One region of the Ruegeria sp. YKSF070 genome, then DNA from elsewhere that is predicted to be linked to it. Evidence: riboswitches for the same ligand, from Rfam matches in the RefSeq annotation. Region 1 holds a riboswitch; each other region holds the start of a gene.
What was found. A riboswitch is a leader RNA that binds a small molecule or an ion and turns the genes downstream of it on or off. The one in region 1 is predicted to bind cobalamin.
Positions count from the first base shown of each region.

Region 2: it holds a riboswitch for cobalamin, as region 1 does, so the genes downstream of both, AC2FL1_RS08445 (DUF1636 family protein) here and AC2FL1_RS18565 (hypothetical protein) in region 1, are expected to answer to the same signal.
Region 3: it holds a riboswitch for cobalamin, as region 1 does, so the genes downstream of both, AC2FL1_RS08375 (CbtB domain-containing protein) here and AC2FL1_RS18565 (hypothetical protein) in region 1, are expected to answer to the same signal.

Region 1 covers NZ_JBXWRD010000045.1:21,160-30,476, reverse strand. The annotation lists RNA gene ffs (signal recognition particle sRNA small type) at 36-134, shown strand; gene rsgA (ribosome small subunit-dependent GTPase A) at 310-1,341, shown strand; gene AC2FL1_RS18580 (alpha/beta hydrolase family protein) at 1,365-2,225, opposite strand; gene AC2FL1_RS18575 (TetR/AcrR family transcriptional regulator) at 2,309-2,866, shown strand; gene ypfJ (KPN_02809 family neutral zinc metallopeptidase) at 2,863-3,711, opposite strand; cobalamin riboswitch at 3,817-4,028, shown strand; gene AC2FL1_RS18565 (hypothetical protein) at 4,114-4,512, shown strand; gene AC2FL1_RS18560 (protein-tyrosine phosphatase family protein) at 4,517-5,014, opposite strand; gene AC2FL1_RS18555 (hypothetical protein) at 5,149-5,733, opposite strand; gene AC2FL1_RS18550 (DNA polymerase III subunit gamma/tau) at 5,821-7,590, shown strand; gene AC2FL1_RS18545 (GNAT family N-acetyltransferase) at 7,669-8,139, opposite strand; gene AC2FL1_RS18540 (NAD(P)/FAD-dependent oxidoreductase) at 8,136-9,179, opposite strand; gene mnmC2 (tRNA (5-methylaminomethyl-2-thiouridine)(34)-methyltransferase MnmC2) at 9,229-9,317, shown strand, end outside.
Region 2 covers NZ_JBXWRD010000011.1:58,080-67,396, reverse strand. The annotation lists gene AC2FL1_RS08475 (hypothetical protein) at 1-271, opposite strand, end outside; gene AC2FL1_RS08470 (aminopeptidase P family protein) at 381-2,171, shown strand; gene AC2FL1_RS08465 (DUF427 domain-containing protein) at 2,255-2,599, shown strand; gene AC2FL1_RS08460 (class I SAM-dependent methyltransferase) at 2,636-3,388, opposite strand; gene AC2FL1_RS08455 (NAD(P)-dependent oxidoreductase) at 3,454-4,416, opposite strand; gene AC2FL1_RS08450 (LysR substrate-binding domain-containing protein) at 4,636-5,520, shown strand; cobalamin riboswitch at 5,593-5,815, shown strand; gene AC2FL1_RS08445 (DUF1636 family protein) at 5,910-6,284, shown strand; gene cobW (cobalamin biosynthesis protein CobW) at 6,288-7,343, shown strand; gene cobN (cobaltochelatase subunit CobN) at 7,353-9,317, shown strand, end outside.
Region 3 covers NZ_JBXWRD010000011.1:41,265-50,581, reverse strand. The annotation lists gene cobM (precorrin-4 C(11)-methyltransferase) at 1-137, shown strand, start outside; gene AC2FL1_RS08390 (cobyrinic acid a,c-diamide synthase CobB) at 124-1,446, shown strand; gene cobA (uroporphyrinogen-III C-methyltransferase) at 1,443-2,171, shown strand; gene cobF (precorrin-6A synthase (deacetylating)) at 2,164-2,907, shown strand; cobalamin riboswitch at 2,951-3,161, shown strand; gene AC2FL1_RS08375 (CbtB domain-containing protein) at 3,197-3,367, shown strand; gene AC2FL1_RS08370 (CbtA family protein) at 3,371-4,069, shown strand; gene AC2FL1_RS08365 (hypothetical protein) at 4,133-4,627, shown strand; gene AC2FL1_RS08360 (DUF1636 family protein) at 4,615-4,971, opposite strand; gene AC2FL1_RS08355 (LysR substrate-binding domain-containing protein) at 5,027-5,977, opposite strand; gene AC2FL1_RS08350 (aspartate dehydrogenase) at 6,011-6,838, opposite strand; gene AC2FL1_RS08345 (xanthine dehydrogenase family protein molybdopterin-binding subunit) at 6,922-9,051, shown strand; gene AC2FL1_RS08340 (dihydrodipicolinate synthase family protein) at 9,048-9,317, shown strand, end outside.

The sequences.
Region 1 (9,317 bases):
TTGTCATCCCGGCCCGACCCGCCTATATCGGGTCGCGAGAGGTTGGCGCGGGCGAGCGCCTCGCCAACCTGGTCAGGTCCGGAAGGAAGCAGCCACAACGAGTCCCGCTTGGGTCGATGTCCAGCCTCTCACTTGCACCGCCGCGCCTGCGGCACCCGGAATTCTGTAGCATGCGGAGGGATGTATGATTGTAGCAAAGACCCTTCGGGCAGAGCGGTTCTGACGACTCATACCCCTGCCTGAACCCGTTCCGGCCGGATGCGCGTGCGCCATCCGCCCGCCTTGCGTTCTTTCGCAACAGGCAGACCGATGTCTCTTACACTCCCGGACCTTGGATGGTCCTCTTTCTTTGCCGCGCAGGCCGCGGCCCATTCCGGCTGTACGCCCTATCGCCTGACAGCCATTCACCGCAGCGCCCTGACCGGATTGTCGCCCGAGGGCGAAACGCTGTTGATCACGCCGCCCGACCAGCCGACCGGCGCCTTTGCCGTGGGCGACTGGGTCCTGGCCGATCCCGAGCACCGCGTCCGGCATCTGCTCGACCGGCGCAGCCTGTTGAAACGGCGCGCGGCGGGAACCGGGGCCGAGGCGCAGTTGATCGCGGCCAATGTCGATGTGCTGTTCATCACCAGTTCCTGCAACGCCGATTTCAACCTGCCCCGGTTGGAGCGCTATCTGGCGCTGACCCATCAGGCCGGGTGTTATCCCGTTGTGGTGCTGACCAAGGCCGACACCTGTGCCGACCCCCGCGCCTATGTCGCGCGGGCCGAGGCGCTGGCGCCGTTTCTGACGGTGCTGGCGGTCAACGCGCTTGATCCTGCCGATCTGGATAGGGTCCTTTCATGGTGCCCCTCCGGCCAGACAGGGGCGCTGGTGGGCTCTTCAGGCGTGGGCAAGACCACGTTGATGAATGGCCTCACCGGTACGCAGGAGGCCACGGCCGGTATCCGCGAGGACGATGCCAAGGGCCGTCACACCACCACCGCCCGTGCCCTGCGGCGGACGGTCAACGGCGGCTGGCTGGTCGATACACCAGGCATGCGCGCTCTGCGTCTGCTGGATGCGGGCGACGGGATCGACGAGGTTTTTCAGGACCTCTCGGACCTCGCCACCAGCTGTCGTTTCTCGGATTGCGGACATGACAGCGAACCGGGCTGCGCCATCCAGGCAGCCATTGCGGCGGGCACGCTGGAACCCGCTCGCCTCGACCGCTGGCGCAAGCTGAAGCGCGAGGATGCGCGCAACTCGGAAAGCGTGGCCGAGGCGCGCTCACGCGACAAGGCGTTCGGCAAGATGGTCCGCGCGGTGATGCGCGACAAGCAGGGCCGGAACAAGGGCTGAACAGCCCCGGGATCGCCCCCTCCTCAGGGGGCGATCAGCCGAGGCCAGAGTGCGGCATTGCGCCGGGCAAACGCGCCCAGATGGCCGATTTCGCGTACCCCGTGTTCCTTTGGCCGCAACAGGTGCCGCCGGGCGCTGTCGCCATAGAGTTCGGCCAGTCGCCAGACACATTCGGGTGGGATCGTATCGTCATCTTCGCAGGCAAAGAGATCGACTTGCGCGCCCGAGCGGCCCCAATCGGGTTTCGGCAGGCGGGTGCCTGTCTCGGGTAAATATGCGCCGGGCGTTGTGCACCAGCGCCGCCATTCCCAATAGACGCCGGGCGGCAGATCGGTGCCAAAGCCAATCGCGCGCCCCGGCAGATAGCCTAAGGTCTTGACCAGCAGGGGCGCATGACCAAACCAGAACAGCCGCGCCAGCGCCTGATAGGGCCAGGGGTGGTCCGAGTGATGCACCAGCCCGGAACAGACGCAGATCATGCGCGCGATGGGCTCGATCCCCGGTTGCAGTGGCCCCAGCATGGCGCCAACCGAATGGCCGATCACCCAGAGCGGCAGATCGGGAAACCGGCGCTGCATTTCGGCATAGGCGGCGGGCATGTCAAGGAGCGCCCAGTCGGACATGGTGGCGGTCGAGGCCGCAAGCGGCCCCCTCGTCGAATGGCCGAAATCGCGATAATCATAGGTCAGGCAGGCCATGCCCCGCTCGGCCGCCAGCCAGGTGGCGAAATGCTGGTAATACTCACGCGGCACCCCGGTGGCGCTGTTGATCACAATCGCAACTCGGGGCGTGCCCACCGGCAGATAGAGCCGCCCCGACAGCTGCGCCGATCCGGACGTAAAATGAAAATCCTCGACCCCGACAGATGTCTGCATATCCAGCATTGCGACCTCCAGAATTACTAGACCGATTGGTCTATTTCTCATGTCTGGACCAATCGGTCCAGAGCTGTCAATATCCTCGGCACATGACCCAACGTCCACTTCCGACCAAAGATCGCCTGATCCGCACCGCCGCCCAGCTGTTCCAGCGCCGGGGGTATCATGGCGTTGGATTGTCCGAACTGCTGGCCGAGGCAGAGGCGCCCAAGGGCTCGCTCTATCACCACTTTCCCAATGGGAAATCCGACCTGGCACTGGCCTCGGCCACCTGGGCCTCGGACGAGATGCTGCGGCTGATCGCGGCCTCGTTCGAACCGGCCGACAGTTTCCATGACGGGATGCAGGTGCTGTGCGGCAAGGTCGCGAAGCTCTTTGACAAGTCAGGCCAATGGGATGGCTGCCCGATCTCGTCGACCCTGTTCGAAGGCCCGGACAACGCCGCGTTTCGCGCCCATGCCCGCCACCTGTTCGAAGGCTGGATTACCGAGGGCGCGCATCATGCCAGACGCTTTGGGCTAACCGATCCGCAAAAGATCGCCGAGACCATGTTCATCCTGCTGCAAGGCGGCTGGATGCTGGCCCGCGCCCGGCAATCCTCGGACGTGCTGCGCCGTTTGCCCGAGATGCTGCCGCGCGCGGATTAGAGCCTGTTGGTGTTGAACGTGTCGCAGCTTGCGACCCGGCCACTTTTATAGCCGCGATCGAACCAGGATGCCCGCTGCGCCGACGTGCCGTGCGTAAAGGTATGCGGTTGCGGCACCCGGCCCGCCTGCCGTTGCAGCCGGTCGTCGCCGATCATCCGGGCGGCGTTCAGCGCTTCATCCAGATCGCCGCGTTCCATCAGGCCCTGGACCGAGCGCGCCCAGACACCCGACAGGCAATCGGCCTGCAATTCCAGCCGCACGGTCAGCGCGTTGGCCTCGACCTGCGAGGATTGCCGGCGGGCCTGATCCACCTGACCGAGAATGCCCAACTGGTTCTGCACGTGATGGCCCACTTCGTGTGCGATTACATAGGCGGCGGCGAAATCGCCACCCGCCTGCAACCGCCGCGCCAGCGTGGCAAAGAAATCGGTGTCGAGATAGGCCTTTTGATCGGCGGGGCAGTAGAATGGTCCGGTCGCGCCTGAGGCGCCGCCACAGGGGCTGGACGTCACCTGAGAGAACAGCACCAGCGTCGGCGGGATGTAGTCACGGCCCAGTTGGTCGCGGAACACGGTGCCCCAGACATCCTCGGTCGTGGCCAATACGCGCGAGACGAATTCGCCCGCCTGCCGCTCTTCGGCGGTCAGTTCCTTGGGTGTGCTCTGGCTCGGGCCCGGCCGTTCGGTCAGGAACGGGGTGACGTCGATGCCGGTGAAAGCGCCGATAACCAAGAGCAGCAGAACCCCGCCGATACCCAGCCCGCGCCCGCCGATGGCCATGCCACCGCCACGTCGCCCGCGACGATCCTCGACATGCCTGCTGCCGCGTACTCCTCTCAACCGCATGCCGACACCCTTCTTCAGCCTGACTACTCGATACCGATACTAGCATCCCGCCGCATGGGGAAAAACACGGCACGAACACCCGGCTTGACTCCGGCCCGCAACACCCGCTACCGCTAAGGCGATGGTTCTCGGTGACACATGCGCCGGGATGAAAAGGGAACACGGTGCGGCCCCCTGGCGACAGAGGACCAATGCCGAGACTGCCCCCGCAACTGTAAGCGGTGAGCGATGCCGAAATGCCACTGGCCCCCGGGCCGGGAAGGCCGGCAAAGCCTGGACCCGCAAGTCAGGAGACCTGCCATCGCAACCGTAACTCGAACCCGGGCGGGGTGTCCGGACGGGATGCCTTGGCCCTGGTCGGCCGGTCCCCGACACCCTGTTCCACCGCGCGGAGGGCGCAGGATGATCTGGACTACAAGAACGCATGAATTTGCCGCAACGCTCTGTCGCCGAACCGGCAGGCCTTGCCCGGCGCTGTCGGCATTGGCCGAGAACCTCGCCCGCGCGCTGCGTCAGGCTGAACCGATGACCGATGCAGGTTTCGCGATAGAGGGGCATTGCGAGATGCCCCCGTGTGGAGCAGGTTGCATGGCCCGCTACGCCGCCTCGCACAGCCGGATCCGCGTGTTCTGCGGCGTCGACGAAGACACCGCCCTGTCGCATCTGAATCGCTTTGCCGATGCGCTGATGGCGCCCGACGGAGCGGGATTTGCCGCCGGGCCGGGCCCGGTACCATGCGCCATGGCCGAGGCCCGGCCCCGCTGCGTCCACTCTGCTGCGCCAGCGCAAGCAACGGCCTGAAGGATCAGTCCCGGATAGCACGCCCAGCCAGCGCCCAGTCCATCTGGGCGTCGGTTTCCACCGCGCAGGGGCGGACCGACCGCAAATGCGCAAGCGCCGCCTTGGGCTCTTCGCCCGTCTCGATCATCAGGCGCAACGCCGCCATGCCCGACCGGCCACAGCCACCCTTGCAATGGATCAATACGCGCCCGCCGCCGTGCAGAGCATGCCGGGCCGATTTGCTGATCGCCTTCCATTTGATCTCGGCATCACGGCCAGGCACTCCGAAATCATCGACCGGCAGATGAGCCCAGCGGCAGGCGCGACTCTGGATATCAGCACCAAAATTGCGCGCACCGTGCTGCAGCATCTCGACCTCGGTCGTCATCGAGATCACCAGCCCGGGCGCCCAGGACCCGATCAGATCGACATCGCCGGAATAATCGCCCGACCGTCCCGGCAACTGGCAGATCGCCAATGTGCCGCCGCCGACTTGCAGCGCATAGAGAACCAGCTGCGCCATCTGCGGTATCCCTTCCCGACCGACCATTGCCACGGGGCGTGGCGATCCTGACCCCAAGGGTAGAATGGCCTTTAACGCGGCGTTATCGCAAGACAAGATACCCGTGAACAGATCAAACAGCGCCGCGACGCGGGTCAGCGGTTGTCTATATACACGCGAATCTGATCCCGGGTCACGCCCTGAGCGCCGATCAGATGTGCCACCGGAATGCCGTTGATCGGGACCATGGTCCCGGTCTCGTCATCAAGCTCTTGCACGCTGACCCGTGTCTCTCCAACGGAGCCGGGACGCAGCAGCAAAGCTTCGCCCTTCAGGGTCAGGACATCTCGTGCCGTATCGAAATCGGTGATCGTGACAACGTCATAGCCATCCGCAACGCCGCTATAATTCTCGATCACCACCTGGTCGGCCCCACCCCCGGTGGTGACCAGGTCCCCCTCATCCACGACCAGGGTATCGCGCCCGACGCCACCCTTGACGGTGTCCGCCGTACCCAGGTCGCCGCGATCGTCCACCGAAACGATGAAGTCGTCGCCCTGCTGTCCGTTAATCAGATTAGAGCCGAAATTGTCGGATATCGCATCGTCGCCCGCGCCACTTGCAATCGTGTAATCGTCCCGAACGGCGTTACCTCCAACGGGAAGGGACTCGACGGAACAGATTCGTATACCCCTGTACCCGTCTGCATCAACCTCGAGACAGGGGAACGCACCCGCCATTTCCAACCCAATCCTGTTCCACCCCTGAAACAATCACACAGGCGGTGGACCTTCGCCCCTCTGCCCAGTACCGTCTGCAGAACCAGAATCCAGCCCCGACGAAAGCAGCCAATGTCCGACGCCTCTCCGACCCCCTATCAGGTGCTGGCCCGCAAGTACCGGCCCGAAACCTTTGCCGATCTGGTCGGGCAGGATTCGATGGTGCGGACGCTTAAAAATGCCTTTGCCGCCGACCGGATCGCGCAAGCGTTCATCATGACCGGCATCCGGGGCACCGGCAAGACGACCACCGCGAGGATCATCGCCAAGGGAATGAACTGTATTGGCCCGGATGGAAATGGCGGGCCGACCACCGAACCTTGCGGGACATGCGAGCATTGCGTGGCCATCATGGAAGGCCGCCATGTCGATGTGATGGAGATGGACGCCGCCAGCCGCACCGGCGTGAACGACATCCGCGAGATCATCGACAGCGTGCGCTATCGCGCCGCCAGCGCGCGTTACAAGATCTATATCATCGACGAGGTTCACATGCTGTCGACCAGCGCCTTCAACGCGCTGCTCAAGACGCTGGAGGAGCCGCCGGCGCATGTGAAATTCATCTTTGCCACGACCGAGATCCGCAAGGTGCCGGTGACAGTGCTGAGCCGCTGCCAGCGGTTTGACCTGCGCCGGATTGAGCCCGAGGACATGATCGCGCTGATGCGCCGGATCGCCGATGCCGAGGGGGCGCAGATCGCCGAAGACGCGCTGGCGCTGATCGTGCGCGCCGCGGAAGGGTCGGCGCGAGATGCGACCTCTCTCCTGGACCAGGCGATCAGCCATGGCGCGGGCGAGACCAGCGCCGAGCAGGTTCGGGCGATGCTGGGACTGGCCGACCGGGGACGGGTGCTGGACCTGATGGACATGATCCTGCGCGGCGATGCGGGCGCGGCACTGACCGAGCTTGGCGCTCAATATGCCGAAGGCGCCGACCCGATGGCAGTGCTGCGCGATCTGGCCGAGATCACCCATTGGGTGTCGGTGGTCAAGATCACGCCCGATGCCGCCGAGGATCCGACCGTTTCGCCCGACGAGCGGGCGCGCGGCCAGCAGATGGCGGATGCGCTGCCGATGCGAGTGCTGACCCGGATGTGGCAGATGCTGCTGAAAGCGCTGGAAGAGGTTGCAGCCGCTCCCAATGCGATGATGGCCGCCGAGATGGCGGTGATCCGGCTGACCCATGTGGCCGATCTGCCCAGCCCCGAAGAGCTGATCAAACGGTTGCAGGACGCGCCACCGCCGCCGAACCCCGGCGGCGGGGTGCGCGGCGGTCAGGGCGCGCCCTCCGCCAACGGGGTGAGCGCCAGCTATGTACCCGCCCCGCGCAGCGGTGGCGGCGGGCCTGTTGCGGCGCTGGCGCAGGATGCGCAAACGGCATTGGCGCGGTTTCCCACATTCGAGCATGTGGTCGAACTGATCCGCGCCAATCGCGACGGCAAGCTGTTGGCGGATATCGAGATGGACCTGCGATTGGTCAGCTATCAGCCGGGCCGGATCGAGTTTCAACCCACCGAGCGCGCCCCCACCGATCTGGCGCAGCGGCTGGGCAGTGCGCTGCAACGCTGGACCGGCAATCGCTGGGCGGTGAGCGTGGTGGCGCAGGGCGGCGACAAGACCATCGACGAGGTGCGCAACGCCGAGAAATACGCGCTGGAGGAGAAGGCCCGCGAACATCCGCTGGTGCAGGCGGTGCTGGCACAGTTTCCCAAGGCGCGGATCACCCATATCGAGACCCCCGAACAGCGCGCTGCCAAGGTGGTGACCGAGGCGCTGCCCGAGGTCGAGGATGAATGGGATCCGTTCGAGGACAGCTGAGCGCCGCCTCTCGAACGCGGAGCGCCGAGAATTTTCGACGAAAATTCTCGGCGCGTCCGTGGCGATCGTCGACGCGCTTCAGACGAGCTTCTTCTGCATGGTGATCGAGGTGGGCCGATCGTAACCGGGATGTGCGGTCTCTCCGGTCTGGACAAAACCAAGCCGAGTAAAGGCGGCGTGGTTCTCCACCAGTTCCACCCGAGTTTCCAGCTCGACAACCGGCAGGCCCAGCGCGCGGGCGCGGGTCTCGGCCTGAGCCACCAGTCGGCGGGCCAGCCCTTGCCCTCGTAATTCAGCGTCCACCGCAAGCTTGCCGAGATAGAGCCGCCCGGGTTTGACCGTCAGGAACACCACCGCCAGCGGGGGTGTTCCCAGTGCCCAGATTTCGTGCCGCGCCGCATGATCCGCGACTGTTTCTTCAGTCAGACGATGCATTGACGAGGGCGGGTCGATCCGGCCATCCATGAAGGCAAAGCTGTCACGGATCAGGGACAGGACCACGCCAATCTGCGGGCTGTCCGGTGCGACCCGGTAGGGAGCGAGGTTCACAGCGAAGCCTCCGGGCGGAAATCCTCGGGGATGCTGTCGCGCCCTTCCAGTACCAGATCGGCCATGACCTGGGCCACTTTGGGCGCCATGCCGAAGCCGATCTTGAACCCGCCATTGGCGATGAACTGGCCGGGATAGAGCGGATGCGCCCCCAGCATCGGCGCGCGCGAGCGCGAGCGGGGGCGCACGCCCGCCCAGCGCTCGATCACCTCGGCCCCGTGCAATAGCGGCACCGCCTGCATTGCGCGGTCCAGAACCGTGTCCAGTGCCGCATCGGTGCCGTTCGGGTCATCGTAATCGCGTTCCGAGGTGGAGCCGATTGCCAGCGTGCCATCCGCGTGGGGCACGATATGCACCGTATCGGCAAAAAGCTGCGGCGCCTGTCGCCCGGCATCGAAGCGCACCAGCGCCGCCTGGCCCTTGACCCCACTGCCCACGATGCGACCCCACCCGCGGTTCAACTCTTCCAGCCCGGCGATGCCGGTGGCGTGAATCACCCGCCCCCGGTCGGGCGCCTCGATCAGCACCTCGACTCCGCGCACCGCCAGCGCCGCGACCAGCGCGGCACAGGCGCGACGTGGATGCATGCGGGCGCTGAGCGTATCCTGCACCACCAGCCCAGTGGGTGAAGGCGGGCACCAGCCGCCCATCTCGCCAACCGGGCAGACCCGCCATTCGGCCCGCCCCTGCCACAGGGTACGGGCGTTTACCGCCCGTTCCTGTGCCAACGCCACGGCACGATCATCCGACAGCGGCTGGATGCGCCCGGTGCGGCCATAGCCGGGCGACACGCCGCCCGCCGCCTCTACTCCAGCCCAGAACCCTTCGGCCATCATCAGGCTGTCAAACTGGAACGCTTTCTTGGCATTCCAGTTCTCCGGCACATGCGGGGCCAGCGCGCCGACCAAGCCGCCCGACGACCCTGCCCCCGGCCCGAACGGGTCGACCACCTGCACCCGCGCCCCGCGCAAGACGCATGCCCATGCGATGGAAAGGCCGAAGATCCCCGCGCCGCGTATCGTCACATCGGCCATTGCCATCGCCCGTCCCTTTCGCCAGTGTCGCGCCGATTTCGTAGGGGATATTCGCATGGTTGACCAGCAAGCGAAACTCAGCTGGACCGAGGACCGGATACCGGTCTCGGACCGGTTCGACGATCCCTATTTCTCGCTTGAAAA
Region 2 (9,317 bases), on a different contig from region 1:
CCGCGCTGAGCGTGACCTCCCAATAGTCGCGACCGATATAGGTACCTCGGGCATTGCGGGCATCCGACGTGGCGCAAAGCTTGATCGTATCGCCTTGCTTGACAAGCCGCGAGACCCGCGCTTGTCCGGGATTTGCCGGATCTGCAAGCTTCTTGCCGATCGCGTCGGCCGCATTGCGGCGGGCGATCTCGGGTGTTGGCCGCTTTTCCTCCTGCGCGGCAAGCGGCAGGGCAAGGCTGGCAAGGACAATCAGGGCAGGCAAACGGATCATGCCGGCATGATAGGCCAAGTCGCGCGCATCACAAGAGCGTCGCGGAGGTGCTGGACATTTCCGGTTCCACGCCGCACCTTTCGCGGCAACAACGACACGGAGGCGCAGCATGTACCAGAGCTTCGAGGTGACCGCCCGCCCGGAACAGGGGCCACCGCGGCTGGAGCGCCTGCGCGCCGAGATCGAGGCCGAAGGTCTGAGCGGGTTCCTGGTGCCGCGCGCGGATGCGCATCAGGGCGAATATGTCGCCGCCCATGACGAGCGTCTGGCCTGGCTCACCGGCTTTACCGGCTCGGCCGGGTTCTGCGCCGCGCTCAAGGATGCGGCGGGCGTGTTCATCGACGGGCGCTATCGCACTCAGGTCAAGGCGCAGGTGGCTGATGTCTTCACACCCGTTCCCTGGCCCGATGTGAGCCTGACCGACTGGCTCAAGAAGCAGTTGCCGCAGGGCGGGCGTGTGGGCTTCGATCCCTGGCTGCATGCAGCCGGTCAGATCCGCACCGCGGTGAGCGAGTTGAAGGGCAGCGGGATCGAACTGGTGCGCTGCGACAACCTGGTGGATCGGATCTGGCCGGATCAGCCCTGCCCTCCGATGGAACCGGTCAAGGTGCATCCGCTGGAATTCGCGGGTGAAACCGCCGCCGACAAGGCGACGCGACTGGCCGAGGACCTGCGCAACGCCGGCCAAAAGGCGGCGGTGATCACCCTGCCGGATTCGATCATGTGGCTCTTGAACATTCGCGGCGCGGATATTCCGCGCAACCCGGTGGCACATGGTTTTGCCATCCTGCATGATGACGGGCGGGTCGACTTGTTCATGGCAGCAGTCAAGCTGACCGGTCTGGAGGAGCATCTGGGGCCGTTGGTGACGCAGCACGAACCGGATGCGTTCCTCGATGAGGTAGAGGCACTGGCAGGTCCGGTGCGGGTGGACCTGACCACGGTACCGCAGATTGTCGCAGATCGGCTAGGACACCGGCTGACCAAGGGGGGTGACCCCTGCGCCCTGCCCAAGGCCCGCAAGAACGCCGCCGAGATCGCGGGTGCTGCCGAGGCACATCTGCGCGACGGCGCCGCGATGGTGGAGCTGCTGGCCTGGCTGGATGGGCAAGAGCCCGGCAGCCTGACCGAAACGCAGGTGGTTCGCCAGTTGGAGACCTGTCGCCGCCGCGATAACGGCTTACAGGATATCAGCTTTGAGACCATCGCGGGCACCGGGCCCAATGGTGCGATCATGCATTACCGAGTGACCGAGGAGACCAACAGCCGTCTGGAGGACGGGCATCTTCTGGTGCTGGACAGCGGCGGCCAGTATCTGGACGGGACCACCGACATCACCCGCACCATCGCCATCGGCACCGTGGGGGACGAGGAGAAAGCCTGTTTCACGCGGGTCCTGAAAGGCATGATCGCCATGTCCATGCTGCGCTGGCCGGTGGGGCTGGCGGGGCGCGATATCGAATGCGTGGCGCGCCTGCCGCTGTGGCTGGCGGGGCAGGATTTCAACCACGGGGTCGGGCACGGCGTCGGTGCGTATCTGAGCGTGCATGAGGGGCCGCAGCGGCTGGCGCGGGTCAGCCACGTGCCGCTGGAACCGGGCATGATCCTGTCGAACGAGCCGGGATACTATCGCGAGGGCGCATTCGGCATCCGCATCGAGAACCTGGTGGTGGTGCAAGAGGCCGCCCCCCTGCCCGGTGGCGACGCAGAGCGCGCCATGTTGGATTGGCGCACTCTGACCTATGTCCCGATTGATCGGCGGCTGATCGTCGCGGAGATGCTGACGGTTGAGGAACGCGATTGGCTGAACACCTATCATGCCGACGTCGCGGCAAAGATCGGTCCACGTCTGGGCGCCGAGACGCGGATGTGGTTGGATGCCGCAACCGCGCCGCTTTGACACGCGGCTGTTACACCGGCGGGGCAACACTCGCCGCCGGACCGAAGAATACGAGATACGAGATACGGGGAAGGAAACGGAACATGAGCGATCACATCACCATCCGCAAGGCGCCGGGCAAATGGAGCGTCCGGTCGGGCGGTGCCATCCTGGGCGAAAGCAGCAACGCGCTGGAACTGAGCGAGGGCGAACTGCCTCCGGTGATCTATTTCCCGCGCGCCGATATCGCCATGGCCTTCCTGGACCGCAGCGACAAGACCACCCATTGCCCGCACAAGGGCGACGCCAGCTATTACTCCATCGTCAACCGCTCGTCTGTGACCAAGGACGCGGTCTGGACCTATGAGGACCCGCTGCCAGCGATGGAGCGGATCAAGGGCTATCTGGCCTTTGTGCTAAGCGACAGCGTCAAGGTGGAACAGATCTGATCGGGACAGGGGGCGGCGCGACGCGCCGCCTGCCGCTCAGGGCAGTTTCTGCGCGATATAGAAACCATAGCTGACATGCGCCGAATGCGCGCGATAGAGCGCGATCTCTGCGCGTTCGGCTGCAACGATCTCCTTTGCTTCGGCCGAGTCTGCGTGCCGCTTCAGAAAACCGGCAAACCGCGCCTCCATAGGCTCGTAATAGGCCGCGAGCCAACAGGCGGGCGGAAGCGGAAAATAGCCTCGCAACCCGTATCCCGCTGCCTCGATCTGCGCTATTTTCTCGCCAGCGGTGGCAACCTGCGGATATTCCCGCGCCCAATGCGCACTCAGATCGGCGGGACGGTCGTTGGTCAGCCAGGTCAGTTCCGACACCGCCAGAATGCCGCCCGGGCGCAAGAAGCGCCGCCAGGCAAGCAACCCAGCCTCGAACCCGACGTTGTAGATCGCCCCCTCGGACCAGATCACATCCAACGACGCATTGGCAAAGGGCAGCTCCTCCATCGACGCGGCAAGCGTGTCGATGCGGTCCATCAGGCCTGCGCGAGCAGCGCGCCGATCTAGCTCGGCCAGAAAGGCAGGCAGCAGATCCACCGCAGTGATCCGCGCATCCAGTTCTTCGGCCAACACCAAGCTGGCAGCACCTGTGCCACAACCAATATCGGCGATGTCCAGACCCGTGCGCCCGGCCAGCCCGGCCAAGCGCAGGGCCAGACGAGTATGGTCGACATCACCTGGCCCCTGCCGCTCTGCCTCCAGATGCAGGTCGGTCAGCAATTGCAACATGTCCATGCATCACCTCCTGCCGCGCAGGATAGCCAAACCAAAAGCGGCCACTGCGCGGCGGGGTGTCGCGCCTAGCCTGACGCGCGCGCGAGCCCCTGCGGAACCACCTCGTAACCGGGCTCTTCGGGTTCGTCATCCACCATCTCGGGCGGAAAGCCCGGCGCGGTGATGTCGAGACCGGTCGCTTCCTCCAGACGGCGGATGATGTCGTCGGACTGGGCCCGCATGCCATAGCGGGCGATCCCGTCCTCGAAGATGCTGATCATCAGCGGCGAGATCTCCAGCGGCACGCCGGTGCGGTCGGCTATCGACTGGAACAGGCCGATATCCTTTTTCACCAAGTCCATTGTGAAGTTGATGTCGCGGCTGCCATTCAGGATCACCTGGCTTTCGGTCTCGTGCACAAAAGAGGTGCCCGAACTGATCTTGATTGCCTCGTAGGTGGTGTTCAGATCCATGCCGGCGGCCTTCATCGTCACCAGCGCCTCGCAGCAGGTCAGCAGGTTTGCGGTGGCCAGATAGTTGGTCATCACCTTCAGAACCGAGGCGCTGCCCAGCGGGCCAGTATGCAGGATACGCCGCCCCATCACGGTCAGGAAGGGCAGGATGCGCTCGAACGTGGCCCGGTCGCAGCCCGCGAAAATCGAGATATTGCCGGTATCGGCCCGGTGACAGCCACCCGAAACCGGGCAGTCGACAGCGGCACCGCCGCGCGCGATCACCTGTTCGCCCAGTCGTTTGACCTCGGCCTCGTCGGTGGTGGACATTTCCATCCAGATCTTGCCGGGTCCGACCTCGGGCAGCATCTCCGCCATCACCGCGGCGCTGGCGGCGGGCGAAGGCAGACAGGTGATCACCGCGTCGCAATCACGCATCATCTGCGCCGGCCCTTCGGCCGCCTTGGCGCCGCGCGAGACGAAACCCGCCACCAGATCGGGGTTGAGATCATGCACCGTCAAATCGATGCCATTGCGCAGCAGCGAGCCCGAGAGCTTGCCACCCACATTGCCCAGTCCGATAAAGCCTACTTTCATTGCGTCCTCCCTTGCCGGTCCTGCCGGGGCCATGGTTCGCGCGCAGTATGAAAGCTGGATTTAACCAAGAGAAACGAATAAAGAATGTCAAAATGCCATGATTTTTTTTGTGATACATGTCGAACCCGCGCAACCGACAAAATTTCCACGGAAATTTTGTCCCAGAAAATTTGAATTTTCTGGGCCCCGCCCCGGTCCTCGGCCCGGATCTTTTCTGAGATGGCCCGCCTGCCCAACCCGGTCTGGCTGCGGACGTTCGAGGCCGCCGCCCGTCATCTGAACTTCACCGAGGCCGCGCGCGAACTGGGGCTGACCCAGACCGCCGTATCCCTGCATATCCGCTCGCTAGAAGCCGAGTTGGGAGAGCCCCTTTTTACCCGTGCGGCCCGGCGGCTGGGGTTGACCGAGTTGGGGCGCAGCTATGCGCTGGCGGTGCGGCAGGCGCTGGCGGATGTGGCGCTGTCGACCTCTAGCCTATTCGGTCCGGCCCGGCGCGGCATCCTGCGGCTGCGTGCGCCGATTTCCTCGGCCGCCTACTGGCTCGCCGCCACCCTGCCGGATTTTGCCGCCGACCATCCCGGTATTGCCGTGCGACTGGTCTCGAACATCTGGGATGACGGCCCGGCGGTGGGCAGCGTGGATGTGGACATCAGGCTGGGGCGTGGCGACTGGGCAGGGTTGGTGACCGAAAAGCTCTGCGATGAGACCATCGTGCCGGTTGTGCGGGCCGGAGAACCGGTGCAGCCACCGTCGGCGCTGCAGGCGCATCAGCTGATCCACATCCTGGGATACGAGGACAACTGGCCACGCTGGTTCGCGGCGCAGGACCTGTCCGCTCCAACCGGCGGCAGCCTTTATTCGGTCGATACCACCGTCGCGGCGCTGCAACTGGTGATGGCGGGGGCCGGGCTGGCGATCGTGCTGACGCGCTTTGCCCAGGGCGCCATCGCCCAGGGCGCACCGCTGCGGCTGGCGGGACCTCCGATTCCCTTTTCGCAGGCGCATTATCTGGTCCGCCCCGAACGTGCCGCCCCGCCCGGTGCCCCGGCGCAGCTCTACCTCGACTGGCTGCGTGCGCGGCTGGCGGCGGATGCCGCTGGCTGAACGTCAGAGGTCGCTTTTCCCCTGCCCCCTCAGACGCACCGCCAAGCGCGCTTGACAAGGCCCCTGCCCATGCCGCATGTCCGCCCTGTTGGTGTCCGGGAAACCGGATGAAAAGGGAATGCGCCAGCGGTTCCGGGAACTGGTCCCGGGCAGCCGTCAAGCGCAGCCGCCCCCGCGACCGTGACCGGAGAGGGTGCCCAAGCCACTGGCCAATTGGCCGGGAAGGCGGGACGCCCGACAGGGCAAGACCCTGACATCCGCAAGCCGGGAGACCTGCCAGCACACGAACTGCAACCGGACGGGGTGTTTCCGGTGACGGGTCTGGGGCCAGAAGGGCCGACCCGTGCATGCCCCGTCCCCCATGACTGGACCCTGGGGGGATGAGAGAGATGAGCGAACACGCTCCGGTCGAGCTGTTGGTCTGTACCACCTGCCGCCGTGGATTACCGGTCGAAGACGATGCCCAGCGCCCCGGCGCGCTGCTCCACCGCGCGCTGAGCGCCGCCGCGCTGCCCGAAGGGGTCATCGTGAGGCCGGTCGAATGCCTGTCCAATTGCGATCAGGGTTGCTCGATCGTGTTGCGCGGCGGCCCGACGCGCTGGACCTTTGTTTATGAGAACCTCAACGAGGCCGATGACGTGGCCACCATCGTCGAGGGCGTCACCAAATATCACGCCACCGCTGACGGGCTTGTCCCCTGGCGCGAGCGTCCCGTCCATTTCCGCAAGAACTGCGCCGCGCGCATCCCCCCGATCGGAGCCTGAGCCATGAGCACCCTTGAAAAACTCCCCGTTACCGTGATCACCGGCTTTCTCGGTTCGGGCAAGACCACGCTGATCCGCCACCTGATGCAGAACCCGCAAGGCAAGCGGCTGGCCGTGGTCGTCAACGAATTCGGCGATGTGGGGGTCGATGGCGAGATCCTGAAAAGCTGCGCCATCCCGGAATGCCCGGCGGAAAACATCATGGAACTGGCCAATGGCTGCATCTGCTGCACCGTGGCCGATGATTTCATCCCCACCATCGAGGCGCTGATGGCGCTGGAGCCGCGCCCCGATCACATCCTGATCGAAACCTCGGGCCTGGCGCTACCGAAGCCGCTCTTGAAGGCGTTCGACTGGCCCGATATCCGGTCCAAGATCACCGTGGATGGCGTCATCGCGCTGGCCGATGCCGAGGCGGTTGCAGCGGGCCGGTTCGCGCCCAATGTGGCGGCGGTGGATGCCCAGCGGCTGGCCGACGACTCAATCGACCATGAAACGCCCCTGTCCGAGGTGTTCGAGGATCAGATCAGCTGTGCCGATATCATCCTGCTGACCAAGCCCGATCTGGCCGGGCCCGACGGCGTGACCCGCGCGCGCGAGGTGATCGCGGCCGAGGCCCCCCGCCCGCTGCCGGTGGTCGAAGTGGCCGAGGGCGCCGTGGATGTGCGCGTCATCCTGGGCCTTGGCGCCGCCGCCGAGGACGACATGGACGCTCGTCCCAGCCATCATGACGGCCATGACGACCACGAGCACGACGATTTCGAAAGCATCGTGGTGGAACTGCCCGAACAATCCGACCCGGCCGAACTGGTCGCGCGGATCGAGCGGCTGGCCAACGAGTTGAACATCCTGCGCGTCAAGGGCTATGCCGCCGTTTCGGGCAAGCCCATGCGCCTCTTGGTGCAGGCGGTGGGTGCGCGGGTGCGTCACCAATATGACCGCCCGTGGCAGCCGGGCGAGGAGCGCCGCTCGCGCATGGTGGTGATCGCCGAGCATCACGACATCGACGAGGCCGCGATCCGTGCCATCCTGACCGGCGTTTCCGAGCCTGCGGAGTAAGCGCGCGCCATGCATGTCGTTTTCCGCGAAAGCCACGGGCTGGAAGAGACCGAGACCCCGACCGACCTGGGCCAGAGCCCGGCGGATCTGGTGGTGCTGTCGTTCTCGGACAGTGACCTGGGTGCTTTTGCGGCGGGCTGGCATCGCGGCGGCGGGGCGATGGGCAGAATGCCCACCCTACGCCTGGCCAACCTGACGGCGCTGAAACATCCCCTATCCGTCGATACCTATGTCGAGAATACCCTGTCAGGGGCCAAGGGCATCCTGATCCGGCTGATCGGCGGCGTGCCTTATTGGGCCTATGGGCTGCAACAGGTGCTGGCGCTGGCGCAGGAGAAGGGGCTCGCGCTGGCGGTTCTGCCGGCGGACGGGCGCGAGGATACGCGCCTTGACGCCTATTCCACCCTGCCCGTCTCGACCCTGCGGCGGTTGCAACATCTCTGCGACACCGGCGGCGAGGTGGCGGCGCAGGCCGCGCTGGCGCAAATGGCGCTGGCGACCGGGCTTTATGCCGGGCCGGTGATCGGGTCAAAGGTGCTGCCCGAATGCGGGTTCTGGTGCCCCGAGCGCGGCGTGATCGCGCCCGAGACTGCGTTCGAGGGCGACGCCCCGCGCATACTGGTCACCTTTTACCGAGCCTATCTGACTTCGGCCGACACGGCCTCGGTCGCGGCGCTGATCCAGGCCTTTCGCGCGCGCGGATTTCAGGCGATGGGCATGTTCGCGCCTTCGCTGAAGGTGCCCGCCGCTGCCGATTGGATCGCCGGACAGATGCCGGGGCTGGCCCCGGCGGCCATCGTCAATGCCACCTCGTTTTCCGGCAAGGGCGCCAATGGCGCCTCGCCGCTCGACGCCGCCGGCGTACCGGTATTCCAGGTGGCGCTGGCCACCTCTCGCCGCAAGGCCTGGGCCGAGGCCGAGCGCGGGCTGTCGCCCGCCGATCTGGCCATGCATGTGGTGCTGCCCGAGGTCGACGGGCGCATCGACGCCGGGCTTATCTCGTTCAAGGAGCCGGGCAAGCGCGACCCGGCGCTGGAATATTCCCGTTTCGCGCACCGCCCAGAACCCGACCGGATCGAGGCGGTGGTAAACCGGGTGTCGGGCTGGCTGCGGCTGGCGGCCAAACCCGCTGCCGAGCGCTCGGTTGCATTGGTTCTGTCCACCTATCCCGGCAAGGACTGGCAGATGGCCCATGCGGTTGGTTTGGACGCGCTGGCCTCGGTCGAGGCGATACTGTGCGATTTGCAGGATGAGGGGTATGACATCGCATCCGGGCAGCCGATTGCGGAAGAGCTGCAAACTGTGTCGATTTCGTGGCCAATCGCTGATTACCGCAAATCTTTGGCCAGCATTCCGCCACAATTGCGCCAGGATTTGCAAAGCGCTTGGGGTGACCCTGAGAGTGATCCGGCATTTTCGCAAGGCAATTTGCAGTTTCGCGCGATCCGGCGCGGCAAGGCGCTGGTGGCCCTGCAACCGGAACGGGGCACGCCCGAGGCGCGCGATGACGACTATCACGACCTCTCCCGCACTCCGCGCCACGGCTATGTGGCCTTCTATCTCTGGCTGCGGCAGGCGCTGGGAGCCGACGCCCTGATCCATATCGGCGCCCATGGCACGCTGGAATGGCTGCCGGGCAAGGCGGTGGCGCTGTCGGGGCAATGCTGGCCCGAGGTTCTGATCGGCGATCTGCCGGTGATTTACCCCTTTATCGTCAACGATCCGGGCGAGGCCGCGCAGGCCAAGCGCCGCATCGGCGCGGTGACGCTGGGCCATATCCCCCCGGCCCTGCGCGTCAGCGGCACGCCGGACCGGATGGTACAACTCGAGGCACTGCTTGACGAGTTTTCCAATGCCGACGGGCTGGACCCCAAACGCCGCGACCGCTTGCAGGGCGATATCCGGGCCGAGGCGCAGGCGCTGGGGCTGGAGGATGATCTGGGCCTTGATCGCGCCACCTCGACCGCCGAGGCG
Region 3 (9,317 bases), on a different contig from region 1:
CGCTGATCCTGGTGGGACCGGTTCTGAAGGGTGAGGGGTTTGACGAAAGCTGCCTCTATTCCCGCGAATACGACCGCCGTTACCGGCCGCAAAGCGCCGACAGCCCGTGGTCGAGCTGGAGCCATGGCGATGACTAACCCCCCCGGCCTGATGATCTCGGCCCCGGCCTCGGGCACCGGCAAGACCACTGTCATGCTGGGGCTGTTGCGCGCGCTGGCCGAAGACGGGCTGGTGGTGCAGCCCTTCAAGAGCGGACCCGATTATATCGACCCTGCCTTTCACCTAGCGGCGGCGGGGCGGGCCTCGTTCAACCTCGACAGCTGGGCGATGGGCGAGCGGCTGCTGGGTGCCGTTGCCGCGCAGGCGGCTGGCGCCGATATCGTGGTAGCCGAAGGGTCGATGGGCCTGTTCGACGGTGTCGCCAAACCCGGCGAGACCGGCCACGGTTCGAGCGCCGAGACCGCGCTCAGGATGGGCTGGCCGGTGGTGCTGGTCCTCGATGTGGGTGGACAGGCGCAATCGGCGGCGGCCACGGCGCTGGGATTCCGGATGTACAATCCCGACCTGCCCTTTGCCGGGGTGATCCTGAACCGCTGTGCCAGCCCCCGGCACGAGCGGCTGACCCGGCTGGGCATGGAGCGCGCGGGCCTGCCGGTGCTGGGCGTGCTGCCCCGGCGTGGCGACCTGACCCTGCCCGAGCGGCATCTGGGCCTCATTCAGGCGGTGGAACATCCCGACCTGGAGGCCGCCATCGCGGGCTATGCCGCATTCCTGCGCGAACATGTCGACCTGGACTCGATCCGGGCCGCCGCCTCTTCAAGCCCTGCAGGGCTTTCCTCGGCACCGCTGCCGCCGCCCCCGGCCCAGCGCATCGCGCTGGCGCGGGATGCAGCGTTTTCCTTCACCTATCCGCATCTCCTGGAAGGCTGGCGCGCGGGTGGCGCCGAGATCCTGCCGTTTTCACCGCTGGCCGACGAGGCCCCCGCGCCCGATGCCGATCTGGTCTGGCTGCCCGGCGGCTATCCCGAACTGCATGCGGGCACACTCGCCGCCGCCAATACCTTTCGCGCGGGGCTGAGACGACATGCCGAAACCCGGCCCGTGCATGGCGAATGCGGCGGCTACATGGCATTGGGTGAGGCGCTGATCGACAAGGACGGCACCCGCCACCGGATGGCGGGTCTGTTGGGCCTCGTCACCTCGTATGACAAGCGCAAGTTCAACCTGGGCTATCGCCGGGCCGAATTGCTGGGGCCCCTGCCCGGCTATGGTACCGGTGCCACCCTGCGCGGGCACGAGTTCCACTATTCCTCGATCCTGGAACAGCCCGACGCGCCGCTGGCCCGTGTTTTCGATGCCGAAGGCGTCGAGGGGCCGCAAACCGGGTCCGTGCGCGGGAATGTCACCGGCACCTTCTTTCACCTGATCGCAGAGGCGGGATCATGAGCGGTTTTGTCTCCTTCGTCGGCTCGGGGCCGGGCGACCCGGACCTGTTGACGCTGAAAGCTGTGGACCGGCTGGGCAAGGCAGACGCGGTGCTGTTCGACGATCTGTCGAGCGGTCCGATCCTGACCCATGCGCGCGCGGATGCCGATCTGGTGGGGGTGGGCAAGCGGGCGGGCCGCGCCTCGCCCAAGCAGGACCATGTGAGCCGCCTGCTGGTGGATTATGCGCAGACCGGCGCCCACGTCGTGCGGCTGAAATCCGGCGATGGCGGTCTCTTTGGCCGGCTGGAGGAGGAACTGGTCGCGCTGCGCGCGGCCGGGATCGGATACGAGATCATCCCCGGCATCCCCTCGGCGGTGGCGGCGGCGGCGGCGGCGGGCATCCCGCTGACCCGACGGCTGACCGCGCGGCGGGTGCAATTCGTCACCGGCCATGACGTCAGCGGGCAATTGCCCCCCGACCTGAACCTGCCCGCACTCGCGGATGCTCAGGCCACCACGGTCGTGTTCATGGGCAAGCGCACCTTTCCGTTGCTGCTCGACGCGCTCGAAGCGCATGGCCTGCCGCGTACGACGCCTGCGTTGATGGCCGAAAGCGTCTCGACCCCTGAACAGCGCCTGACACGCGCCACCATGGGCGAACTGGCCGAGCGGCTGGCAGAGGAGGTGGGCACCGCCCCTGCCCTGATCCTTTATGGTCCGCTGGCGGAGTTCGGCGATGGTTGAGCTACTCCTGATCGGAATCGGCACTGGCAATCCCGACCATGTCACCCGCGAAGGCATCGCCGCCATTCGCGCCGCCGATCTGATCCTGATCCCGCGCAAGGGGGCGGGGAAATCCGATCTGGCCGGGCTGCGCGAGCGCATCATCACTGACGCCACCGACACCCCGCCGCAGATCGCCTATTTCGACATCCCCGCGCGCCGGGCTGACGACGGGTATCTGAAGGGCGTCGACGACTGGCACGATGCAATCGCCCTGCGCTGGCAGGCGGCGATGGAGGACCACCCCGGCGCGGCGCGGGTGGCGTTGCTGATCTGGGGAGACCCGTCGCTTTATGACAGTTCGCTGCGAATCGCGGCACGGCTCGATCCGCAACCCAAGGTGCGGGTGATTCCCGGCATCACGGCGCTTCAGGCCCTGACGGCGGCACATGGCATTCCGATCAACGAATTAGGCGCACCGTTTCTGGTCACAACCGGGCGGCGCCTGCGCGACGAAGGCTGGCCCCCCGCCGTGGATACCGCGGCCGTGATGCTGGACGGCGAATGCTCGTTCCAGGCCTTGGATATGTCCGATTACCACATCTGGTGGGGCGCCTATGTGGGTATGGAGGAACAGATTCTGGTGGCGGGTCCATTGGCCGCGGTGGCGGGAGAAATCGTCGAAACCCGTGCCCGCGCGCGGGCCGATCATGGCTGGATCATGGATATCTATCTTTTGAAAAAGCGCGGAAACTGACCGGAAAGGTCGCAAATGACGATTGCGCCGGGCGCGCGTTCGCGGCTAAATGGAGGGGTCTGGTCCTGCCGGAGCAATCCGGATGCTAAGAGGGAATTTGGTGCGACCGCCCGCCGGTTCAAGCCAAAGCCGCCCCCGCGACTGTAAGCGGTGAGCCGCTGTTCAACCAGCCACTCCCGGGTTCGCTCCGGGGGGAAGGCGAACAGAGGCACCGACCCGCGAGCCAGGAGACCTGCCAGACAGGTAATGAAACACCGGCCGTCGGGTGCGGCGGCAAGGAGGAAATGACATGACGACCAAAACTCTCAAGGCATCGGCCACCGGTTCCGCGATCCTTCCGGCCCTGTTCGCCGTAATCCTGGGCCTGGGCATCGTGACCCTGGCGGGCCATGTGCAGGCATCCGCACTGCATGACGCCGCCCACGACGTGCGCCACGCAACCGGCTTTCCCTGCCACTGAACCATGTTCAGTCGCATTCTGACCAGCGCGTTGTTCGCTGGCGCTGCAGCAGGGCTGATTGCCGCCTTGCTGCAGTTTCTGTTCGTGCAGCCCGTGTTGCTGCATGCCGAGTTGTATGAATCCGGCGAACTGGTTCATTTCGGCGCCGAGGCGGTAAGTGCCCAGCCCGACCTGCCCGGTATGTTCGCCGATCCGATGCGCGATGCGCTCACGGTCGTTTTTGCGATGCTGACCTATACCGGCTATGCAGTTGTCATGGTTGCCCTGATGTCGGTGGCCGAGGGGATGGGCCATGCGGTGACCGCGCGCGCCGGTCTGCTTTGGGGGCTGGCCGGGTTCATCACCTTTCACTTCGCGCCCGGCCTGTCGCTGGCGCCCGAGGTGCCCGGTGTGTCCTATACAGATATCACCGCCCGCCAGATCTGGTGGACCGCGACCGTAGCCGCGGCAGGCATCGCCATGTGGCTGATCGCCTTCGGTGGCAACCTGATGGCCTATGGCGCCGCCGCGCTGCTGTTGATGGCGCCGCATCTGATCGGCGCGCCCGAGCCTGACAGCTTTGCCGGCCCGGTCCCCACCGAGCTGGGCGCGCTGTTTGCCGCCCGCGCCTTTGGTGTCGGGATGGCGGCCTGGGTGCTGCTGGGTGGCTTCGCGGGTTACTTCTGGCAGACCGAGAGCAAGCGCGCCGAAGCGCACGCCTGATCCGCCAGCCCATATGCCCCGCCGGACCCATCCGGCGGGGTTTTTCTTTGCTAGGAGACTGATATGTCCCGCTCTCTCGCTCTGTTCGCCATCGGCCTTGTCTTTGGTGGCGGTGCCGGTTTCGTAACCGCGGCGGCCTATGGCGTTACCTTTGACGGTCATGATCATGGCGACACGGCCCAGCATGGCGCCCATGACGTGGCGCAAGGCGGCCACGACCACGCCCAGGCCACCCATCTGCCCGCTGGCCCCGACGCACCCGGTGTGTCCGTAGCACTGACCCGTGATCCGATGTCGGGTTGGAACCTGCATGTAAGCCCGCAGAATTTCCGCTTTGCCCCCGAAAATGCCTCGGCCAGTGACGTGCCGGGCGAAGGCCATGCTCATGTTTATGTCAACGGCGTGAAACTGGCCCGGCTCTATGGCGAATGGATGCATATCCCCGACCTGCCCAAAGGCCCGGTCGAGGTGAAGGTCTCGCTGAACGCCAACAGCCACAGCCCGCTGATGGTCGATGGCACCCCGGTCGAGGCCGTGGTCACGGTTCAGGTGGAATAGGCCGGAATCCGCGCCAGCAGGCATTCCCGCAACCGTCCGCAGGGACGGGCATCGGAAATCCAGCCTCCGGGGCTATCCAGATAGACACGGCAGGTGGCGGCGATATCGTCGGCATCCGCCACCACGTCGAGATCCGAGAACACATAGCTGGCCCGCCCCGGCCCCTGAAGGGCCAGCGCCACCGGGGTGGCGCAGGCGCCGAAACAGGCATGCTCCACCAGCTCCACCCTCCCGCTCAGCCCGGCGCGCGCCAGCGCCTCGGCCACGGCGGCACGCTCGGCCCCTTGGTCACGGTCCCGGTCGTCCTGACAGCTGGAGCAAAGGGAAAGGCGCATGTCGCTCATGGTGTCTCCTTGATCGGTGCCGCAGATGTGGCGCATCGGGTCCACCGAGGCAAGCTCAACGCGTCATTTGCGCGGCCTCAACCCGCAGCGCATCCAGCACGCCGGCGACCGAGGGCGACAGGCTGGCGGATTTGCGCATCGACACACCCACCGGCCCGATCGGGATCGGCACCGGCCAGTCGACCCGCGCCAGCGCCCCCGCGCTGATATCGTGGCGCGGCACATGCGCGGGCATCACCGCCAGCATGTCCGACCCCAGCAACAGACCCCGGTTGGCCAGGTAAGAGACCGATTCCACCGCATAGGGTGGCGCGCCGCCGCCCAGATCGACAAAGACCTGATCCAGCTGGCGGCGCAACGTGGTTTCCGCCGGTGGCAGGATCCAGGGGTATTCCATCAGGTCGGTCAGCACGGGCGCTGCGTGGCGATGCACCGGATGGTCGCTCCGGGCGACACAGATCACCTCTTCGTCGAACAGCCGTTCCTGCACGATCTCGGCCCGGTGCCGGTGCATCGGCAAGCGCCCGACCACCAGATCGACATCGCCCGAGCGCAGCGCCGGCATCAGCACCTCGTTGGTGCCCTCGACCAGTTTCACCACCAGCCCCGGCTTGTCGGTCAGAAGCCGGGTCAGCACGCGGGGCAGAAACTCGGCCGAGGCGGCCAGCAGCGTACCCACCACCACGCGCCCGCCATTGCCCTCGTTCAGATCGTCAAGCTCTTGGGCGGCATGGGAAATCTGCGCCAGGATCAGCTTGCCATGCCGGATCAGGGCCGCCCCGAACACGGTGGGCACCATGCCGCGATTGGTGCGGTCGAACAGCTGCACGTCGAAATCCAGCTCCAGATCCTTGATCAGCTTTGTTGCGGCGGGTTGGGACATGTTCAGCGCCTGCGCCGCGTGCAGGATCGAATGCCGCTCGCCCACGGCGACCAGCAGGCGCAGCTGTTTCAGCTTGAGCCGGGTCAATACACGCTCGACGATGCGGATCTGGGTGCGGTTCATGGGTTTCGCGATATCACGAAGCGTGGCTATCGGTCAAAGCGATAGCCGGATCGCCGCGCCGCGCTGTCGCAGCGCCGCCAGCAGGCTGAGCGCGGTCAGCGCCGAGGAACGTGGATTGCTCGGCAGCGGCAACCCCTCGATCTGAAACCGGAACCGGCCAAAAGCGCCTTCGGCCGCGATCTCGTGGATATTGGCGGTAGCGCCCGGATCGGCGATCAGCTCGGCCCGGGTGGCGTCCAGCCCGGCCCCGGCAAGCGCCACGGCGGCGGCCACATTGGCATTCTTGGGATAGGCTTGCGCCGCCGCGCGCGCGGTGCCGGTGAAATGGGTGGCGGGTGCGGTTAGCGCGTCCAGATCCAGCACCTTCTCGGCGCGGCTGCCGCGCCAACCCTGCGGCGGTTTGCGCCCGGTATAGGTGACCTGCAAGCCCGTGCCCATCGCCGCCGCCGCCAACGCGTCCAGCGCCCCGATCGCGCCCGAGGCCAGGCAGAGTCGCGTGCCACCGGCGCGGGCGGCAGCCTCCAACTCGGCACAAAAGACCGCATCGGCCAATGCACCGACCGAGACGGTCAGCACCTCGACCCCCGCGCCCAGCGCCGCCACCCCATGGGCGCGCAACCCGGAATGCCCTGCGCAATCGACCAGCAGATCAGGCCGCCCGGGCAGGCCCTGCAAGGCTTGCGCCACCGGCACGCCCAGCGCCGCGCGCGCGGCCTGATCCCGCCCGGGACGGCAAAGCGCCCCGGTCAGCTGCACGCCGACAGGCAGATGCGCCGCCACATGGGCGGCAATGGGTCCATGCCCGATCAGTGCTATCCTCACCCTGTCCCCCTTTGGCCAACTGCCCCATAGTTTCCACATATCAGAACGATTGTGATATGCCGATTGCGGATAACAGGATGCAATTTCGCGATTTGTACCCGCCCGGTCAGGCTTGCAGGATCGTGGCACCCGCCACCGCAACCGAGACCCCCGTGACCCGATCCGCGCCCTATACCGGACAAGCGCTGCCCCGGCGCGAAGACCCCCGCCTGCTGCGGGGCGAGGGGCAGTATACGGGTGATATCCGCCTGCCGGGGGCGCTGCACCTAGCCTTTCTGCGCAGTTCCCATGCCAGCGGGCGGCTCGTTGCCTGCGATACCTCTGCCGCCCGCGCGATGCCGGGTGTGGCGGCGGTGCTGACCGCCGCCGACCTGGGCGCGCTGGGCGGACTCGAGGTCAACCCGGTGCTGCCGCTCGACCATGCCACGCCTTATCCGATTCTGGCGGATGGCGCGGTATCGGCAGTGGGCCAGCCCATCGCGGTGGTGCTGGCCGAAACGCCGGGTCAGGCGCTGGACGCGGTCGAGGAGATCTGGGCCGAGATCGACGAGACCCCCGCCCCGACCCCCGAGCTGTTGGCCATGCAACACTGGCAGAGTGGCGATGCGGCAGCGGAATTCGCCCGTGCCGCCCATGTGGTCGCGGTCCGGGTTGCGCATCCTCGCCTTGCCCCCAGCCCGATGGAGCCGCGCGCCATCGCCATTCTGCCCGACAGCAGCGGGCTGACCGTCTGGCTGTCCACCCAGACGCCGCACCGGGCGCGGGCCGATCTAGCCCGTATCCTGTCGCTCGACCCCGAGCACCTGCGGGTGATCGCCCACGACGTGGGCGGCGCCTTTGGCATGAAGGCCTCGCTTTACCCCGAAGAGGTGCTGGCGGTCTGGGCCGCGCATCATCTGGGCCGCCCGGTGCGCTGGACCGCCACCCGCAGCGAAGAGTTCCTGTCGGCCACCCATGGCCGGGGGCTGACAAGCGAAGGACAGCTTGCCATTGACGGTGACGGGCACTTTCTGGCGCTCAAGGCCCGCGTCGAGGCGCCGCTGGGCCATTGGCTGCCCAATTCAGCGCTGATCCCGGCCTGGAACGCCGCCCGCATCCTGCCCGGCCCCTATGACATCGCCGCCACCGATCTGGGTACCAGCGCCCGGCGCGCCCATACTGCGCCCACCGGCATCTATCGCGGCGCGGGCCGCCCCGAGGCCTGCGCGCTGATGGAACGTCTGGCCGATGCCGCCGCCCGTGCCACCGGCCTTGATCCCGCCGAGATCCGCCGCCGCAACCTGCACCGCTTGAACGGCCCGCGCGACCTGCCTGCGGGCCAGGTCGAGGGGGCCGATTATGCCACGGAACTCGACCATTTCCTGGCACTCGCGGATTATCCTGCCTGGCGCGCCTGGCGCGACGCTCGGCGCACCGAGGGGGCATTGGCCGGGATCGGCCTCGGCTTTTACGTCGAACCCTCGGGCAAGGGGTGGGAAAGCGCGCGCGTGACCCTTGAGGCGGGCCGCGCCACCGTGGCATTCGGCGGCAGCAGCCAGGGACATGGGCGCGAAACCGCGCTGGCCCAGATCGCCGCCGATGCTCTGAACCTCACGCCCAATGCAATAACGGTCAGACATGGCGACACCGCCACCTGCCCACCCGGCATCGGCGCGTTGGCCAGCCGCAGCACCCCCATCGGCGCCAGCGCCGTGCTCGAGGCCTGCCGCGAGATCATCCGCCGCCGCGACGCGGGCAAGCCCGCCCCGATCACCGCCGACACCGTCTATACCGCCCCGGGCGAGGCCTGGGGGCATGGCTGCTACCTCGCCGCGATCGAGATCGACCACGACACCGGTGCCCCGCGCCTGACGCATATGGCCTGCCTCGACGATGCCGGGCGGCTGATCAACCCGCTGCTGGCCGAGGGACAGGTGATGGGCGGCTTTGCCCAGGGCCTGGGCGAGGCGATGATGGAGGCGCTGCATTTCGACGACGGGCAGCTGCTCACCGGCTCGTTCATGGATTACGCGATGCCGCGCGCGGGTGACCTGCCGCCACTCACCATCCACAAGACCGAGACGCTCGCCACCACCAACGCGCTCGGCGCCAAGGGGATCGGCGAGGCCGGCACCATCGGCGCCCCGGCGGCGATCCTGAACGCCGCGCTCGATGCGCTGGCGCCGCTGGGTGTGACCGATCTGCAAATGCCGCTTACCAGCCTGTCGCTCTGGCAGGCGATCACCGATGCAAGCAAGGGAAGTGAGACATGAAATACGCCAAAAGCGAGGCCAAGGACCATGCCCGCGAACATATGCGCGGCATCTGGGCCGCCGCCCTCAACCCCTTTGCCGAGGATCTGTTGTTCGACGAGGCCGGTTTTCGCCGCAACATCCGCCACTGGGTCGATGATCTGGGCATCGAGGGCCTCTTCATCTGCGGCAAACAGGGCGAGTTCTTCTCGATGTCGCTGGAGGAGCGCAAGCGCAACCTCGAGGTTGCGGTCGAGGAATGCGCCGGACGCGCGGGCACCATGATG